DNA from 3 places in the Arthrobacter sp. zg-Y919 genome. Region 3 is predicted to be linked to each of the others. Evidence: riboswitches for the same ligand, from Rfam matches in the RefSeq annotation. Region 3 holds a riboswitch; each other region holds the start of a gene.
The links. Region 3 has a riboswitch for S-adenosylmethionine ahead of QNO10_RS12040 (hypothetical protein). Riboswitches for the same ligand answer to the same signal wherever they lie in the genome.

Region 1: linked by a shared signal. The riboswitch ahead of QNO10_RS04455 (bifunctional o-acetylhomoserine/o-acetylserine sulfhydrylase) and the one ahead of QNO10_RS12040 (hypothetical protein) in region 3 are both predicted to bind S-adenosylmethionine.
Region 2: linked by a shared signal. The riboswitch ahead of QNO10_RS00345 (cobalamin-independent methionine synthase II family protein) and the one ahead of QNO10_RS12040 (hypothetical protein) in region 3 are both predicted to bind S-adenosylmethionine.

The regions. Positions count from the first base shown of each region.
Region 1 is NZ_CP126242.1:943,623-949,388, reverse strand. Features, by position in the region: gene QNO10_RS04480 (alpha/beta hydrolase) at 1-592, opposite strand, end outside; gene QNO10_RS04475 (SGNH/GDSL hydrolase family protein) at 677-1,528, shown strand; gene QNO10_RS04470 (hypothetical protein) at 1,525-1,836, opposite strand; gene QNO10_RS04465 (SRPBCC domain-containing protein) at 1,869-2,309, opposite strand; gene metX (homoserine O-acetyltransferase MetX) at 2,370-3,518, opposite strand; gene QNO10_RS04455 (bifunctional o-acetylhomoserine/o-acetylserine sulfhydrylase) at 3,524-4,840, opposite strand; SAM riboswitch class IV at 4,918-5,034, opposite strand; gene QNO10_RS04450 (VOC family protein) at 5,195-5,766, shown strand, end outside.
Region 2 is NZ_CP126242.1:68,005-73,770, forward strand. Features, by position in the region: gene QNO10_RS00330 (aldehyde dehydrogenase family protein) at 1-1,103, shown strand, start outside; gene pgm (phosphoglucomutase (alpha-D-glucose-1,6-bisphosphate-dependent)) at 1,176-2,807, opposite strand; gene QNO10_RS00340 (hypothetical protein) at 2,940-3,302, shown strand; gene QNO10_RS00345 (cobalamin-independent methionine synthase II family protein) at 3,325-4,530, opposite strand; SAM riboswitch class IV at 4,549-4,673, opposite strand; gene QNO10_RS00350 (peptide MFS transporter) at 4,805-5,766, opposite strand, start outside.
Region 3 is NZ_CP126242.1:2,557,127-2,562,892, forward strand. Features, by position in the region: gene QNO10_RS12030 (RBBP9/YdeN family alpha/beta hydrolase) at 1-267, opposite strand, end outside; gene QNO10_RS12035 (LLM class flavin-dependent oxidoreductase) at 339-1,358, shown strand; SAM riboswitch class IV at 1,834-1,966, shown strand; gene QNO10_RS12040 (hypothetical protein) at 1,982-2,386, shown strand; gene QNO10_RS12045 (CPBP family intramembrane glutamic endopeptidase) at 2,530-3,294, opposite strand; gene QNO10_RS12050 (NAD(P)H-hydrate dehydratase) at 3,355-4,236, opposite strand; gene QNO10_RS12055 (histidine phosphatase family protein) at 4,217-4,957, opposite strand; gene QNO10_RS12060 (1,4-dihydroxy-2-naphthoyl-CoA synthase) at 5,134-5,766, shown strand, end outside.

The sequences.
Region 1 (5,766 bases), 1.5 Mb from region 3:
TGTTGATGCCGTGGCCCATGTTCGAGTAGAGGATCTTGGTCAGCGCGGTGTGGGCATTGAGCCACGCGTGCGTGTATTCGATCCGCGGTGCGTCGATGACCGGGTCTGCCTGGTCGCGGCCCCAGAAGAACGGCACGCCGCCAGGCTGCAGGTCGTCGTCGTGGAAGAACGGATTGTCCTGCGATGGGACAACAAACCCGGAAAGCCCGACGACGGCGGCGAAGTCCCGGGGGCGGTGGCGCAGCAGCGTGGTGGCCACCGCCATCCCCATGGAGAAGCCCAGCAGGGTGACGCTGGTGTGGCCGTCCTTAACCGTGTCCAGCCACGCCGCGACATCCGCCACGGACTCCACCACCGCGTCGACTGAGTAGTCGGCCTCGCTCATCAGCGGGAACCAGGTGTACCCGGGGCCCTGTGCCTGCGGCGCCCGGACGGAGGCGATGGTGAACTCCGCCGGCAGATAATCGGCCAGCCCCATCAGGTCCTCTTCGTTGGCCAGGTAGCCATGGAACAGCACCAGCAGCGGGGTACCTGCCCGTTCGGCTTCGGGTTTTGACCAGAGGACAACAGGATTCCACGCGGATTTCGTCATGCTTTTATTCTGGCATGCCGGTATTTACAACCTGTTTAAAACCTACGGTCGCGTAGCCGAAGGGCCGTTTGTCAGTATTGAGCGGTGAGTACTCCGCCTGCTGCCGCCCTTTCCACCGAAACCCAGCCGGAACAGCCTCCCCTGCACCTCTGGACGCGGTTCGTGGCGATGGGTGATTCCTTTACCGAAGGGATCGGGGATCCCAACCCGGACAGCCCGGGCGGGAACCGCGGCTGGGCGGACCGCGTCGCAGAGGAACTCGCCTCCGAACACCCGGATTTCGCCTACGCCAACCTCGCTGTCCGGGGCAGGCTGCTGGACCAGATTATTGATGAGCAGCTGGAACCGGCCCTTGCCCTTCAGCCCGATCTGGTCACCATCTGCGCCGGCGGCAATGACGTGATCCGCCCCGGTGGAGATCCGGACCGGCTCGCCGAACGTATGGACGGTGCGGTTGCCCGGCTCCGGGCCTCCGGTGCAGGGGTGGTGCTGTTCACCGGTCCGGATCTGGGCAACACTCCCGTATTGGGTTCCGTCCGCGGGCGGGCTGCCATTTACAACGAAAACCTCCGGACCGTCGCCAAGCGGCATAAGGCCATCGTCGCCGACATGTGGGCGCTGCGTGAACTGGGCGATCCGCAGATGTGGGCACCGGACCGGCTGCACTTCTCACCGCTGGGACACCACACCATCGCTGCCATGGTGCTGGATACCCTGCATGTACCGCACTCCCTGCAGCCCCTGGAGACCAAGCCGCTGCCGGCCAAGAACTGGCGCACGGCCCGCTCCGAGGACCTGGTCTGGGCCCGGGAATTCCTCTTCCCCTGGGTCGTCCGCCGGGTGCGCCACCAGTCCTCCGGCGACGGGATTTCCGCGAAGCGTCCCGAGGCCGGACCGATGTTCGGGCAGGGCATGCCGCAGGGGTCTGCGGACTAGGAACCAGTCTGCTCCGCGGTTCGGACCGGACGCCTGCCGATCCGGAGTCCTGCCCAGAAAGCCGCCACCACCAGCCCGAGAACGGCCAGGAGGTACCCGAGCCGCATGGTTCCCGTAACCAGCATCGGGTTTCCCGGCCCTTGGCTGCCGTCCTGCAGCGGACTGTACGCAAACCAGCCAAAGGAGTCAGGCCGGGGAGCAGTTACGGCCAACACGACGCCGGCAACAACCAGTGCCCCGGCAGTCACGGGCACGGCGGCCCCAACAAGAAGCCTTTTCCACCAGCGGGAGCCTCGTTCCTCCATCATGCCGCCACGCTAGCGCACTCCGCCGTGCTTCGTCAGGAACCGCCCGAATGCTGTGCCTGGTCGGTTTTTTCGGCCTGCTCAATGAGGTTCGCCAGGTGGAAGGCCCACCCTTCCCGGTGAGCTGCGGACAGTTCGGCGCCCACTCCGGCGTCGAGCCCCGCAAAGCCGCTCTCGGTCACCGCTACCCCCGTGGCATCGACCTCATCGGTCAGTTCGAAACTGACTACCGTGTGAGCACCCCATTCGGGTGCGGTCCAGCGGAAGGAAAGCAGCCGACCCGGGGCGACGGCCAGTACCGTACCGGTGGCCGTGTGCTCCACGCCGTCCTCACTCCACCGTTCCTTCAGGGGCGCACCCGGGTGCGGAGCGAAGTCCATGTCCGGCCACCAGGCCGCCCGGTTATCGACGAGCACGTGCCAGAGAACCTCCGGGGTGCACTGCGCCCGGCCGGAAAGAGAGATCCGATCTGCCATGGGGAATGTTCTCCCATGATTTGCTGCGGCGGGCAAGAGGAAGTCCCTGTTGTCATCCGCCTACCCGAACACCTCCCGCTTCAGGGCACCGGAAATCTCCTGGACGCTCGTCAGGAAACCGTCGTGCCCGATGGGTGCCCGGATGAGGTGGACGGAGGTCCCCCGGGGAAGGGCTGCGGCCAGGTCCGCCGACTGCTGGGGAAAGTACAACCGGTCCGATTCCACCGCCGCAATAAAGAAAGCCGCGGTTGTGCCTGCGAGCGCGGCGCGGAGGGATCCCCTGCCCCGGGCGACGTCGTGGCTGACCAGGGCCTCGGTGAGCACCAGATAGCTGTTCGCGTCGAACCGGCCGGCCAGCTTCCGGGCCTGGTGGTCCAGGTAGCTCTCCACGGAATACCGCCCCCTCCCCGCTGGGAATACCGCTCCGAACGGGTCCTCGGCCCCCTGCGGGGAACGGCCGAACCGGTATTCCAGCTCCGGTTCGGACCGGTAGGTGATGTGCGCGATCCGCCGGGCCAGCCCGAGTCCGGCCAGCGGCGGGGAACCGTTGTAGTAGTCGCCCCCGTTGAAATCGGGATCGAGGCGGATCGCGGTCAGCTGCGCCTGGGCGAAGGCGATCTGCTCTGCCGTGCTGGCCGCCGTCGCCGCGATCACCCCGCAGTGCAGCACCCGGTTCGGCTCGGTCACCGCCCATTCCAGGGCACGCGCTCCCCCGAGGGAACCACCCAGCACCGCATGCCAGCGGGCAATGCCGAGCCGGTCCGCCAGCCGCGCCTCCGCCCGGACCGAGTCGCGGATGGTGACGAACGGAAACCTCGACCCCCAGGGCAGTCCGTCCGGGTCCGGTGATGCCGGACCGGTGGATCCGTAGCACCCCCCGAGCATGTTGACCGAGACCACGAAGTACCGGTTGGTGTCCACGGTCCGCCCCGGGCCCACGAGCTCCTCCCACCAGCCCGGCTCGCCGCTGCTCCCCCGCGCCACATGGCTGCTTCCTGTCAGGGCATGCGGAACCAGGACCGCATTGCCCGCCTCCGGGTTCAGCTGGCCCCACGTCTCGTAGGCGAGGACGACGTCGGGCAGGTACCCACCGGTTTCCAGGTCCAGTCCCCCTATGGAGGCATACTGCAGCACCCCGTCCTTAGCGGTGGGGTGCTGCAGCGGTGGCACCTGCAGGGACTTGCCCTGGGGTGCCGGGTGCCGGGTCATGGAGCCTACGCTCCCTTGGCAGCCCGGAACCCGGCGTCGAGGTCCGCGAGGATGTCGTCGATATGTTCGATGCCCACGGAGAGGCGGACCAGCCCCGGACTGACACCGGCCGCCAGCTGCGCTTCAGCTCCGAGCTGGCTGTGCGTGGTGGATGCCGGGTGGATCACCAGGGAGCGCACGTCCCCCACATTGGCCACGTGCGAGTGCAGTTCCAGTCCGTCGACGAAGCGTTTGCCGGCGTCTATGCCGCCCTCGATTTCGAAGGAGACAATGGCGCCGGTGCCGCGCGGACCGTAGGTGCGGCCACGGTCAAACCACGGACTGGACTCCAGGCCCGCGTACGCCACGGACACGACGTCGTCGTGCTGTTCCAGCCAGTTCGCGACGGCGACGGCGTTGGATACGTGCCGTTCGATCCGCAGGCTCAGGGTTTCCAGGCCCTGGGCAATCAGGAAGGCGTTGAAGGGCGACACCGCGGATCCGAGGTCGCGCAGCAGCTGGACGCGTGCCTTGAGGATGAACGCGAGGTTCGCCCCCAGCGCTCCGTTGACGCCCAGGTCCCGGGCGTAGACGAGCCCGTTGTAGCTTTCATCGGGCGTGTTGAAGCCGGGGAACTTCTCCGGATCGGCAGCGAAATCGAAGTTGCCCGAATCCACGATCACGCCGGCAATGGCGGTTCCGTGTCCGCCGAGGTACTTGGTGGCCGAGTGGACCACAATGTCGGCGCCCCACTCGATCGGGCGGATCAGGTACGGCGTCGACAGCGTGTTGTCCACAATCAGCGGAATGCCCGCGTCATGGGCCACGGCGCTGATGCCTTCCAGGTCCAGGACATCCTGCCGGGGGTTGGAAACCACCTCGCCGAAGAACGCCTTGGTGTTGGGCCGGACGGCGTCGCGCCATTGGTCCAGGTTGTCCGGGTCCTGCACGAAGGTGGTTTCAATACCGAACCGCTTCAGGGTGTGCTTCAGCAGGTTGTAGGTGCCGCCGTAGAGGCTGGGGCTGGCGACCACATGGTCGCCGGCCTGCGCCACGTTCAGCAGCGCGAAGGTTTCCGCCGCCTGTCCGGAAGCCAGCAGCAGGGCGCCGACGCCGCCCTCCAGCGACGCGATCCGGTTTTCCACCGCTTCCTGGGTGGGGTTGCCGATCCGGGTGTAAATGGGTTCCAGTTCGGCCAGCGCAAACCGGTTGGCTGCGGCTTCGGCACTGGGGAAAACGAAGGACGTTGTCTGGTAGATGGGCAGGGCACGTGCGCCGGTGACGGCGTCGGGCTCCTGGCCTACGTGGATCTGGCGGGTTTCAAATGACCAATCTGCACTCATGATGCTCCCTCAAACCAGGGGCCGCACAACGCCGCCGGGGTGCATCCGGGTACGCCGGATATCCGGTGGGGTCGTGGGACCCGCGCTTGCCGGACGCCCGTTTGGCGTACGGCCAGGTCTTCACCCGGGGCACCCCACCGCGGTTGGAGGGTTGCCGGCCAGCAAGCCGGGGCTATCTGCTGGCACTCATGACCTGCACCAATGGAAACCGAAACATCGGCGTTCTGCAAGCTCTGTGACGGACCATGAAAAAACCTGCCGCTACGGTGGCGGTTTGGTGCCGGAGAGGGAAAAAATCCGCACTTAGGCATCCCTTGGTCGAGACGGGTATCACAACGTGCCACAATGGGCCGCATGCGCTTGGACCATGTTTCTTATGCCTGTGAATCCGACGGTCTTCTGGCCACCACAGAGAGGATTGCCGCTGCTCTCGGTGCCGACTTCGTGAAGGGTGGCGTCCACCCCCGGTTCGGTACCCGCAATATGATCCTGCCCCTGGCCAACAACCAGTACGTCGAGGTGGTGGAGGTACTGAACCACCCGGCGTCGGACAAGGCGCCCTTCGGGCAGGCCGTGCGCCAGCGTTCCGAATGCGGCGGCGGCTGGATGGGCTGGTGTGTTGCCGTGGACGATCTCTCCCCCTTCGAGGAACGCCTGGGCCGGTCCTCCGTGCCGGGCAACCGCAAATTCCCCGACGGCCAGGAGCTCACCTGGCGGCAGATCGGCATCAACGGTCTCATCGCCGACCCGCAGGTGCCCTACCTGCTGCGCTGGGATGACAACACCGAGGAACTGCACCCCTCCAACGCGATCCCCGGCATGCCCGGCTCGGTGAAGCTGAAGTCGCTGACCATCGCCGGATCCGCTGCCCGCGTCACCGACTGGCTCGGCCATCCGGTGGAGAAGCCGCTGGAGAACGTGGACGT
Region 2 (5,766 bases), 600 kb from region 3:
CGCTGGGGCTGCAGCCGGCGTCGGCCCGGACCGAACCCCGGCCGTTGGGCGTGGTGCTGATCATCGGTCCCTGGAACTATCCCGTGCAGCTGGTCCTGGCACCGCTGGTCGGCGCGCTGGCCGCAGGCAACGCGGCCGTGCTCAAGCCCAGCGAACTCGCCCCGGCGACGTCGGCCGTGCTGGCGGACCTGCTGCCGCGCTATGTGGACCCCGCCGCCGTGGCCGTGGTCGAGGGCGGGCAGGAGGCAAGCACCGCCCTGTTGAAGGAACGGTTCGATTCGATCTTCTTCACCGGTGGGGAACGTGTGGGCCGGATTGTGCTGCAGGCAGCCGCCGAACACCTGACCCCGGTCACCCTGGAACTGGGCGGAAAATCCCCGGCCGTGGTACTGGACGGCAACTGGGCCGCCGTCGCCCGCCGCCTGGTGTTCGGGAAGCTGCTCAACGCCGGGCAGACCTGCGTGGCCCCTGACTATGTCCTGGTGACGCAGGAGGCCGCCCCGGCCCTGAAAAAGCACCTGGTCCGCGCAGTTGCGGAACAGTTCGGCAAGGATCCGTCCCGGAGCAGGGACCTGGGCCGGATCGTCAATGAAGCGCACTGGGAACGGCTGGTGGGACTACTGGACAGCGGAACGGTCCTGTCCGGCGGACGCAGCGACCGCGGCAGCCTGTACCTGGAACCGACCATCCTCACGGATGTGGCTCCGGATTCGCCGGTGATGCAGGAGGAAATCTTCGGCCCCATCCTGCCGGTCCTTGAGGTCCGGGACCTGGCGGAGGCAATGAAGTTCATCAATTCCCGCCCGGTGCCGCTGGCCGCGTACCTGTACAGCGACTCCGCCGCGGACCGGAAGGCGTTCGAAGCAGGGGTGCGGGCCGGCAGCATCAACCACAATGCCAGCACCGTGCAGCTGGCCGTGCCGGGCCTGCCGTTCGGCGGTGCGGGCGCCAGCGGCACCGGTGCGTACCACGGCAGGTATTCCTTCGATACGTTCAGCCAGCTGCGGCCGGTCTTCACCAAGGGCACCCTGTTGGATACCCTCCGCTTCGCATACCCGCCCTATACGGGGCTGAAGAAACGGATCCTGCGCCGGCTCCTCTGACCGGCAGGCACGCTGTTTAAAGCGGAAAGGGGTGCACCTGCAGGTGCACCCCTTCTGCTTGCGCAACGGAACCTAGGAAATGACGCCGTCCACGATGGCCTTGGCTTCGGCCTGGACCTGGTGCAGATGCTCCTCGCCCTTGAAGGACTCGGCGTAGATCTTGTAGACATCCTCGGTACCGGAGGGCCGCGCCGCGAACCAGGCATTCTCGGTGGTCACCTTCAACCCGCCGATGGGTGCCCCATTGCCGGGTGCCTCGGTCAGGCGGGCCGTGATCTCTTCGCCGGCCAGGGTGGTGGCGGTGACGTCCGACGGCGAGAGCTTGGCCAGCGCTGCCTTCTGGTCCCGGGTGGCCGGTGCGTCCACGCGGGCGTACTCGGGATCGCCGAACTGGTTTGTCAGCTCGCGGTAGCGCTGGGACGGGGTCTTGCCGGTCACTGCCGTCATCTCCGAGGCCAGCAGGGCCAGCAGGATGCCGTCCTTGTCAGTGCTCCACGGCTGGCCGTCGAGGCGGAGGAAGGAAGCGCCGGCGGACTCCTCGCCGCCGAAAGCGGCTTCGCCGGAGAGCAACCCGGGCACGAACCACTTGAAGCCGACCGGAACCTCCATCAGGACCCGGCCCAGATCGGCGGTGACGCGGTCGATCATGGACGAGGAGACGAGGGTCTTGCCCACCATGGCGTCGGAACTCCAGCCGGAGCGGTTGCGGTACAGGTAGTCGATGGCGGTTGCGAGGTAGTGGTTCGGGTTCATCAGCCCCGCGTCCGGGGTGACAATGCCGTGCCGGTCGGCGTCGGCGTCGTTGCCGGTGGCAATGTCGTAGTCCGCGGCCCGCGAAATCAGGGATGCCATGGCGTACGGGGAGGAGCAGTCCATGCGGATCTTCTCGTCCCAGTCCAGGGTCATGAAGGCCCACTGCGGGTCCACGTTGGGGTTGACCACGGTCAGGTTCAGGTGGTGCCGCTCGGCGATGGCGCCCCAGTAGTCCACGGAGGCACCGCCCAGGGGATCGGCGCCGATGTGGAGTCCTGCACTGCGGATGGCGTCGAGGTTCAGGACCGCGGGGAGGTCTTCCACATAGTGCGCCAGGAAGTCGTAGGTTCCCACCGAGTCCGCCAGGCGCGCTTCGCCGAGGGGGATGCGGCGGACGCCGGCCAGGCCGTTTTCCAGCAGCTCGTTGGCGCGGTCCGCAATCCAGTTGGTGATATCGGAACCGGCCGGCCCGCCGGTGGGCGGGTTGTACTTGAAGCCGCCGTCCGCGGGCGGGTTGTGTGACGGGGTGACCACAATGCCGTCGGCCTGCTCGGTCCGGGTGGCATTGTGCCGGAGGATGGCGTGGCTGACGGCGGGGGTGGGCGTGAAGCCGTTGCGCGCGTCGATCTGTACGTTCACGCCGTTGGCGGCCAGGACCTCAAGTGCCGTGTTCTGTGCCGGTTCGGACAGTGCATGCGTGTCCTTGCCCATGAACAGCGGTCCGGTGATGCCCGCTGACGTGCGGTACTCCACGATCGCCTGGGTAATGGCGGCAATGTGCTGCTCGTTAAAGGCACCGTTGAGGGAGGAGCCCCGGTGCCCGGAGGTTCCGAACGCCACGCGCTGTGCAACGTTGGCTGGATCCGGGACGACGTCGTAATAGGCGTCCAAAAGCGCAGTGAGATCTACAAGGTCGGAAGGTTCGGCACGCTGGCCGGCACGATTAGACATACCCCTAAGCATGCCAAAGAAACGGCGCAGACGGCAGACACGGCCCTGCAGGGAAACCGGGGCCGGGGGCCTTAGGCTCTATCCCGAAGTCTTGGCGGCGGGAAGCCAGGGCGTGTCAGGGGGAAGAGCATTGTGGCTGTTTCAGGCGGTTTTGGTCCAGCACGGGAGCGTGTGCCGCAGGGCCTGCGCCGCGGCACCCGGGCGCTGATGGTGGGTTTTAACGTGCTTTACCTCTGCGCCGCCCCGGTGTTGTGGTTTTTCTGGACGCAGCGGGCAGCGTTCCGGCTGCCCAGCTGGGCGGAAAACACTGCGGGTTTCGCCGCCGGCCCCTTGGCCGTCCTGGTCCTGGCCGCGGCGTGGATTACTGCCGGTATCCTCTTCGCCCGGGGCCGGCGGCAGGCCGGAGCGGCGGCGTTCAACACCATCTGCGCGCTGGGCGCACTGGCCGCCGTGAGCGGCATGTTCGTGCTGGTCAGTGCGGGGCTGGACCGCTGACGGGGCTGGCACCGCTGTTGGGTTACCAGAGCCGGCTGCTTGCCAGCCGGGCACCCTCGCCCAGGGCCTCGAGTTTGGCGGCCGCGATCTGGGGATGCACCCGTCCGCCCAGCCCGCAGTCAGTGGAGGCAATGATGTTTTCCCGTCCCACCAGCCCGGCGAAACGCTCGATCCGGTCCGCCACCAGTTCCGGATGCTCCACCACGTTGGTGGCATGGGAGACGACGCCGGGGAGGATGACCTTGCCGTCCGGCAGTTTGGTGTCCTCCCAGACCCGCCATTCGTGCTCGTGCCGCACGTTTCCGGCTTCAAAGCTGTAGCCGCCCGCGTTGATCCGGAGCAGGGTGTCCACCAGATGCCGGAACTCGATGTCCGTGGTGTGCGGCCCGTGCCAGGAGCCCCAGCATAGGTGGAACCGGACCTGTTCCTCCGGGATGCCGCGCAGGGCGTAGTTCAGGGCCTCCACACGGACCTGCGTGAACCTCAGGTAGTCCTCGACGGACGGTTCGGGATTGATCTGGTCCCAGTTCTCCGCGATGGACGGGTCATCGATCTGGACAATCAGCCCGGCGTCGGCAATGGCCAGGTATTCCTCGTGCATGGCGTCCGCACACGCGTAAATGAACTCTTCCTCGGTGGCGTAGTACTCGTTGGCAATCCGGGAACAGGACCCGGGGGACAGTGACGCCAGGAAGCCTTCCGTCAGCCCCGCCGACGCCAGTCCCGCCTTGAGGTTGGCAATGTCGTTCGCCACGGCGTCGTACCCCGTGTATTCCACCGGGCCCGTGACCTTCGGGAAGACCTTCTGCGCGCCCGTGGTGATGCCCGACGACGGGTCGGAGTAGGCCGCGGAAAAGCGTTGCCGGTCGCGGCGGTCGCCGAAGCTGGTGAGGACCACACTGCCCGGTTCGGAGCGGTGCGGCCCCATGTCCCAGATTCCCGTTTCGGCCACGCTCAGGCCGGCGAGCCGGGAGAAGGAATAGGACCACCAGGCCCCGTAGTCGACGTCGGCGGACATTGCGTGGCCGTATTCGCCGTCGTTCGGAATGTCGATGCCGGCCTTCAGCTGGCGGGCCACCAGGTCGGCGACGGCGGCCTGCAGCAGCTCCGCGTACCCCCCGGTGTCTGCGGGATCGGCTTCGCGTGCCGCATTCGCGGCCAGCAGTTCAGGAGTACGGGGAAGGGAACCGGCGTGGGTGGTCAAAATGCGGTCAGTGCTTTTGCGCATGGCAGTCATCCTTGGGAAGCAGTGCTCTTGCCGGCACCGGACGCCCGGAAGGGCGGTGCAGGCCGCTTCGTCATCCGAACCACCCGCGAAGCATGGGGTTGGTGCACGGCCAAGTCGGAGCTTGGCGGCCGTGTCTCCTGAAGCTGGGACCCATCCTAACCACGTCCCTGGGGTGCAGCCAAGTATGTCTGAGGACACAAGCGGACACAAAAAAGGACGGCGGCACCGGAGAGTTCCGGTGCCGCCGTCCCTGCTGCAGTGGTGCGGGGTGCTGCTAGCGCACGCCGCCCATGAGCTTCTTGATCGACGGTGTCGCCGCGGCAAGGGCAATGCCCAGGATGATTGCGGTGACGCCGCTGAAGGTGAAGTAGCTGACTTCGGTTGCGGGATCGTAGAACTGTGCCAGCCAGCCGGCCAGGGTGGTGCCCAGGGAGACGGACAGGAAGAACAGGGCCACCATCTGGGTCCGGAAGACTTCCGGAGCCAGCTTGGTTGCCACCGACAGGCCGATCGGGGACAGGAACAGTTCAGCGAAGGTGAACAGCAGCAGGATCCCGGCCATGGCCAGCAGCGGGGTGCTGTTCGGGGCACCTCCGGAGAACGGAATGAAGGCCAGGAAGGCGAGGCCCATCACGGCCAGGCCCATGGCGAACTTCAGCGGGGAGGACGGCTGGCGGTCGCCCATCTTGGTCCACACACCGGCGAAGACCGCGGCGAAGATGATGATGAAGACCGGGTTAATGGACTGCACCCAGCTCGGCGGCATTTCCCAGCCGAAGATGCTGCGGTTCAGGGAGGTGTCCGCGTACATGGCAACCACCGTGAACTGCTGCTGGAACAAGGCCCAGAACGCAGCGCTGGCAATAAAGAGCGGCATGAAGGAGTACACCCGGCGGCGTTCCACCTGGTTCACCTTCTTGCTGCTGAGGATGATGACGAAGTAGGCGACGGAAGCCACGATGGCCACGGCCGCCATGACCACGGCGAGGTTCTTGGCGGTCAGGATGTTGAAGACAACGGCCAGCGCAATAACAACCAGACCGGCCACGGCAATGAGCCCGACCTTCATGTACTGCTGCTTCGGGAGCGGGTTGGCTACATGATGTGCGGATTCGGGCAGGTTCTTGCGGGTTACGCCGTACTGCACCAGACCGATGGCCATGCCGATGGCGGCCAGGCCGAAGCCGTAGTGGAAGCCGTACTCGGTCCAGGCCAGACCGGTCAGGATCGGGCCGA
Region 3 (5,766 bases):
GCTGACCAGGAACGCGCCGCGGGCGCCGTCGGGGTTCCGATGCAGCCATTCCACTGCGGCCAGGCAGCCGAGGCTGTGCGCAACGAGGACCGTCTGCCCGTTCCGCGCTCCGGCGGACCGGTCCAGGGCAGCCATCCAGTCCTCCAGATCGGGTTCGTCCCACGACGACGGCGAGATGCGGGTGGCATCGGGCAGCTCTGCCTCCCAGCGGCTTTGCCACTGCTCCGGCGGTGAGCCCTGGTAGCCCGGGATTATGGTGATGTGCATTGGAGCTGCTTCCTTTCGCTGTCCTGCATGTGAGCGGGAATACTGCCGACCGCTCCGGCGCTGGAGCTGATATGAAGAAAATAGGGTTCCTGTCCTTCGGACATTACCGGAATGCGATTGGGTCGCTGACCCCTTCTGCGGGGGACGCACTGCGTCAGCAGGTTGAGTTGACCGTGGCTGCGGAAGAGATCGGGGTGGACGGTGCCTATCTGCGGGTCCACCACTTCGCACCGCAGTTCTCCGCACCGTTCCCGCTGCTCGCGGCTATGGCCGCCCGGACCAGCCGGATCGAGCTGGGCACCGGCGTGATCGACATGCGTTACATGAATCCGATTGGAATGGCCGAAGATGCTGCAGCCACCGATCTGATCAGCGCCGGACGGCTGCAGCTGGGCATCAGCCGGGGATCCCCCGAGCCGGCCCTGCGCGGTTATGAGTCCTTCGGCTACGTTCCCGGTCCGGATTCCTCCGACGCCGAGATGGCCCGGCAGCACACGGAAGTCTTCCGGGCCGCCATAGCCGGAGCAGGTGTGGCGCAGGCCGATCCGGCCATGACCGGCAGCACCGGCGCCATGGCCGTCGACCCCCTCTCCCCCGGTCTCCCCGGCCGCATCTGGTGGGGGTCCGGCACCCGGGCCACCGCCAAATGGACCGGAGAGCAGGGCATGAACCTCATGAGCTCCACCCTCCTCACCGAAGACACCGGTGTGCCGTTCGATCAGCTGCAGGCCGAGCAGATCGCCGTGTACCGGCAGGCGTGGGCCGACGCCGGGCATCAGGGCACACCGCGTGTGTCCGTCAGCCGCAGCATCATTCCCCTGGTGACCGAGGCGGACCGGCGGTACTTCGGGCTCCGTGCCCAGGCCGAAGGCCGCGACCAGGTGGGCCACCTAGACGGCGACCTGGCCCGGTTCGGCAAGAGCTACATCGGCGAACCGGACGTCATCGCCGCGGAACTGGCTGCGGATGCCGCCGTTCAGGAAGCGGATACGGTCCTGGTGACCGTGCCGAACCAGCTGGGCGTGGACTACAACGCGCAGCTGCTGGAAAGCATCGTCAAGCTCGTGGCACCGGGGGCCGGCTGGCGGTAAGCCGGTCCCGGGGGTGCCCCCCCCCAGCGGTCTGGAACCTTGGCACCTTCGGGGCCTGGATCCGGCGGCAACGAAATTCCCCGCTCGCAGAGCTCGTGGAGAATATTAAAGCCGCCTCCTCCAGGCCCCTTCGTGCGTCCGGCACCTTTCGCCATGCCCTCGTGGGTCCGCTGCTTCCCGCCCGCCTTGGGGTGTGCGTCGACTCCTGCCAAACCCCTTCGTGGGTCCGTCTCCTCCCGGCGCCTTCGTGCGTCCGTCACCTTCGTGCGTCCGTCATCTTCCGCAATGCCCCGGATGGTGAGGAGCGCATCCTTCGGGCCCACCTCCCGCGGGGAGTGTGCGAGGGTATTCGGCCCCGGGACCTTCCGCGGACGGAAGGCGAGCTGCGGACTATGGGCGCCGGACCGCTCACCACCGCACACCCGGGAATGGCCCCTGTCGAAATGTCGGCGGCCTCCGCTAAAGTAGTTTTCAGCTTCACGAGATGTGGCCTCCGCCCGGGAAACCGGGCATAAAAGCTCCGACTGGCCCCACACCAACCCCACTGTTCGGCGGGTGGTTCGGATGACGAAGCGGCCTGCTTCGTCCGTTGCAGGCAAGGACAACCTGAAAAGGAACCCACTGTGAGCATTTCCAGTGTCAGCAAATCCGGTCTCAGCAACTGCAGCGGCTTCGCGCCGGGGCACAACATCCATTGGATCCACGGCCGCCGTCTCGAGGGCTGGGAGCAGTGGTCGGACGTCGAAGCCACGGCCGATCCGCAGCTGGACCTCATTTACCTGGTGTCCGAAGGAATCCAGCACCTGATGTGGTTCCACAATGTTCCGGCCGTCGCCACCGCACTGGGGGCCGCCGTCGATACCCCGCAGTGGTGCCAGCGCTATTCCACGCTGATGGTGCCCGGCGGGTTCGAGTCCGATGCGCGGAGTTCTTTTTTCTACTTAGCCCGGCCGGAGCGGGTGGTTCCGTGCAACGGCTCCCTGGTCCGGGCACCGGAAACTGAGCGCATCGAAAAGGCCGGCTCCTAGCTGCCGAGGCTCACCTTGTGTACAGCAGATGCGCCCTGATGGGTCCGTGGCCAGCATCAGCTGTACACAAGGCGACGGCGCCGACGCGGCAGCCAGCATCAGCTGTACAGAAGGGACCGCAGCAGCCCGCCGGAGACGTCCTGCTACTGCTGGAGCAGCTCCGGCGGGACCGCGTACATCACCAGCACCCCCAGGAGGTTCTTCGCCGCGTGCACCCCGTAGGACAGCATGAAGTTGTTGCCCGCCCAGACATAGAGGCCGACCAGGGTGGCACCCATCGCCAGGTAAGGCACCAAGACCGGCAGGGTGAGGGATTCCTTGCCCACGACGTGGATGGACGCGAACAACAGGACCGACAGGATGCCGCAGGCCCAGATATTCCAGTACCGGCTGAGCTTGCCGATCAGCAGGTGCCGGAAGATGTACTCCTCCACAAAGGGCGCCAGCACCACGATCAGGGGAATGATCAGCCAGGGCGAGACGGACCCGACAAACCCCTGGACCGCTTCCTGGTTCGCTGCGGTCTGGACGTCCCCGGTCACCAGGACAGCGGCCATGGTGGCGATGAGCATGATGATGACGCCCGCGGGAATCAGGGCCAGCGTCAGCACCGGGCGGGTGGCCAGGATCTTCGTTTCCCGCACCACATACGGGCGGGCCGCAAGGAAGGCCAAAAGGCCGGCAACTGCGTAGAAGCCCAGGTTCAGGACGTAGGAGGCGGTGAGGGGATCCGGAACCACCATCACCAGCACCGGGAAAATGAGCCCCGGTGCGAAACTCAAGACCAGCAGGAACAGGACATAGAACCCGGCCGCCACGGCATCCCGCCGGGTGAAGCGGTAGGAAAGCCACGGTATCGACGCCGGTGGACGCCCCGCCGGTCCGGTCCGGTATTCGTTCGCAGTCATACCCTCAGGATATGGGCCATCCCGGAGCTATGGGGCATCCGGCGGGGATACAGGCCTGCGCTAATTCAGCTCCGCGATCACCGGAGGCATGGCCTCCAGCAATTCCCGTGCCAGGAAGCTGAGCGGCCCCCGGGAGGCGGAGAGCCGGTCCCCGCTCACGGCGTGCAGATAGGTTCCCCAACAGGCAGCCTGTTCCGGCGTCGCCCCGCGGGCCAGGAACCCGCCTACGGCACCGGCAAGGACATCCCCGGAACCGGAAGTGCCCAGACCGGAATTTCCGGCAGGAACCTCCCAGCTCTTTCCGTCGGGAGCGGTAATAACGTTGTGTGCGCTGACCACGGCCTGGTATTTCCGCGCCACTTCCAGGGACGCCTTCGCCAGGTCCAGGGAATCTTCGTCCGCCTCCTCATCCTCGAGCAGGCGGATGAGTTCGGCGCCGTTCGGGGTCAGGACGAGGCGTCCGGCCAGGGCATCGTAAAGATCAGGCAGTCCGGGCAGCACACCGAGGGCATACGCATCCAGCACCACCTGCGTCTTTTCCCCGAGCAGCGGCACCACTGACCGCAGCAGCGCTGCGGCCTGGTCGGGGTCGTCCAGCCCGGGGCCGATAACTACGGCCGACGCGGTCGCTAGATCGGATTCAAGCAATGCACCGGCCGCCTCGCCGTCAATCCCACCGGATTCCTCGCGCAGTCCGACCACCCCGGATTCGGGGATGGCAACGGCCACGGCGATCGCCGCCGATTCCGCCAACCCCATGGTCAGGCGGCCGGCGCCGACCCGCAGTCCGGCAAGCCCGGTCAGCATCACGGCGCCGGGGGTGCGGCGGGCTCCGCCGATCACCAGTACGGTGCCCCGGTCTTCCTTGCCGGAGGCCTCGGTGGACAGCCTCCAGCCGCGCAGCAGCGCAGGGGTGACGAGCTCAGCGGGGGTGGATGTCATCAGTTTCTCCTGCATGTTCGGTTACGGGCGCTCCGCCGTCCTGCAGGTGGAGCACGTTGTTAAAGGTGTGCAGCTGCCACGGCCCGGTTCCGCTGGGACGCACCAGCCGGGTGACGGAACCGTTCCGTACGCTGTTGGCGGCGGCGGTGTCCAGCAGTTCCTGCTCGCTCATCCGTTCCAGAACGTAGCGGATCAACAGGATCACGGCGTCATGGCAGACCACAGCCACCCGCTTGCCGTCTTCCTCGTCATCCAGATCGCGGAAGACCGAGCGCAGCCGCAGTGCGACGTCGGCCCAGGACTCGCCGCCCGGCGGCCGGTATACGAACTTGCCCAGCCAGGACCGGCGTTCGGCTTCCTCCGGAAAACGTGCCGCGACGCCGGCAGAGGTCAGCAGGTCCAAAATGCCCAGTTCCCGGTCGCGCAGGCGTTCATCAATCCGCATACCGCCGGTGATGCCGGGCAGTCCCGCCAGTTCCGCGGTCTGCCGTGCCCTCAGGTAGGGCGAGCACCAGACGGAGTCGGGCAGTTCCCCAGCGGGAAGCCCGGAAAACCAGCGGCCCAGCGCTGCGGCCTGCTGTTCGCCGTCTGCGCTCAAGGGAACGTCGGGGTCCCGCCAGGGAATGTCAATGCGTTCGGCACCCTCGCGGCCGGCGCGGGTAGCGGCCACATTGCCTGCGGATTCACCGTGGCGTACCAGAATAAGTTCAGTTGCACCCATGCTCCGACTCTACCTGCCGGTGCACGCAGACCAAGGGAAACAAAACAGGCCTGCCGGGCTGCGACACGCCCTGCCGTCGGTGCGGGGCCCGGATAACCACTGGGCACCAATGGAGCCGCAACCGTTCCCGGTGCGCAGTGTCCGGCGGTATTGCCCACTGGCGATAAACTCGATTCGTGAGCTCAGAACTTCCAGCACAGGTGTCCGATATTTTCGACCCGCAGCAGTGGCGTCTTGTTTCCGGGTTCGAGGACCTGCAGGACATGACCTACCACCGCCAGGTGGAGCGCGGCGCCGACGGCACCGTAGTGCGTGACCTGCCGACGGTGCGCATCGCGTTCGACCGTCCGGAAGTCCGCAACGCCTTCCGCCCCGGGACCGTGGACGAGCTGTACCGGGCCATGGACCACGCACGGATGACGCCGGACGTTGCCACTGTGCTGCTCACCGGCAACGGCCCCTCCCCCAAGGACGGCGGCCACTCGTTCTGCTCCGGCGGGGACCAGCGGATCCGCGGCCGCGACGGCTACCGGTACGCAGAGGGCGAAACCAAAGAGACCATCGACCCGGCACGTGCGGGACGGCTGCACATCCTGGAAGTCCAGCGGCTCATGCGGACCATGCCCAAGGTGGTCATCGCCGTCGTCAACGGCTGGGCGGCAGGCGGCGGGCACAGCCTGCATGTGGTCTCGGACCTGACCATCGCCTCACGCCAGCACGGCAAGTTCAAGCAGACCGATGCCACCGTGGGCAGCTTCGACGCCGGCTACGGCTCGGCGCTGCTGGCCCGGCAGATCGGCCAGAAGAAG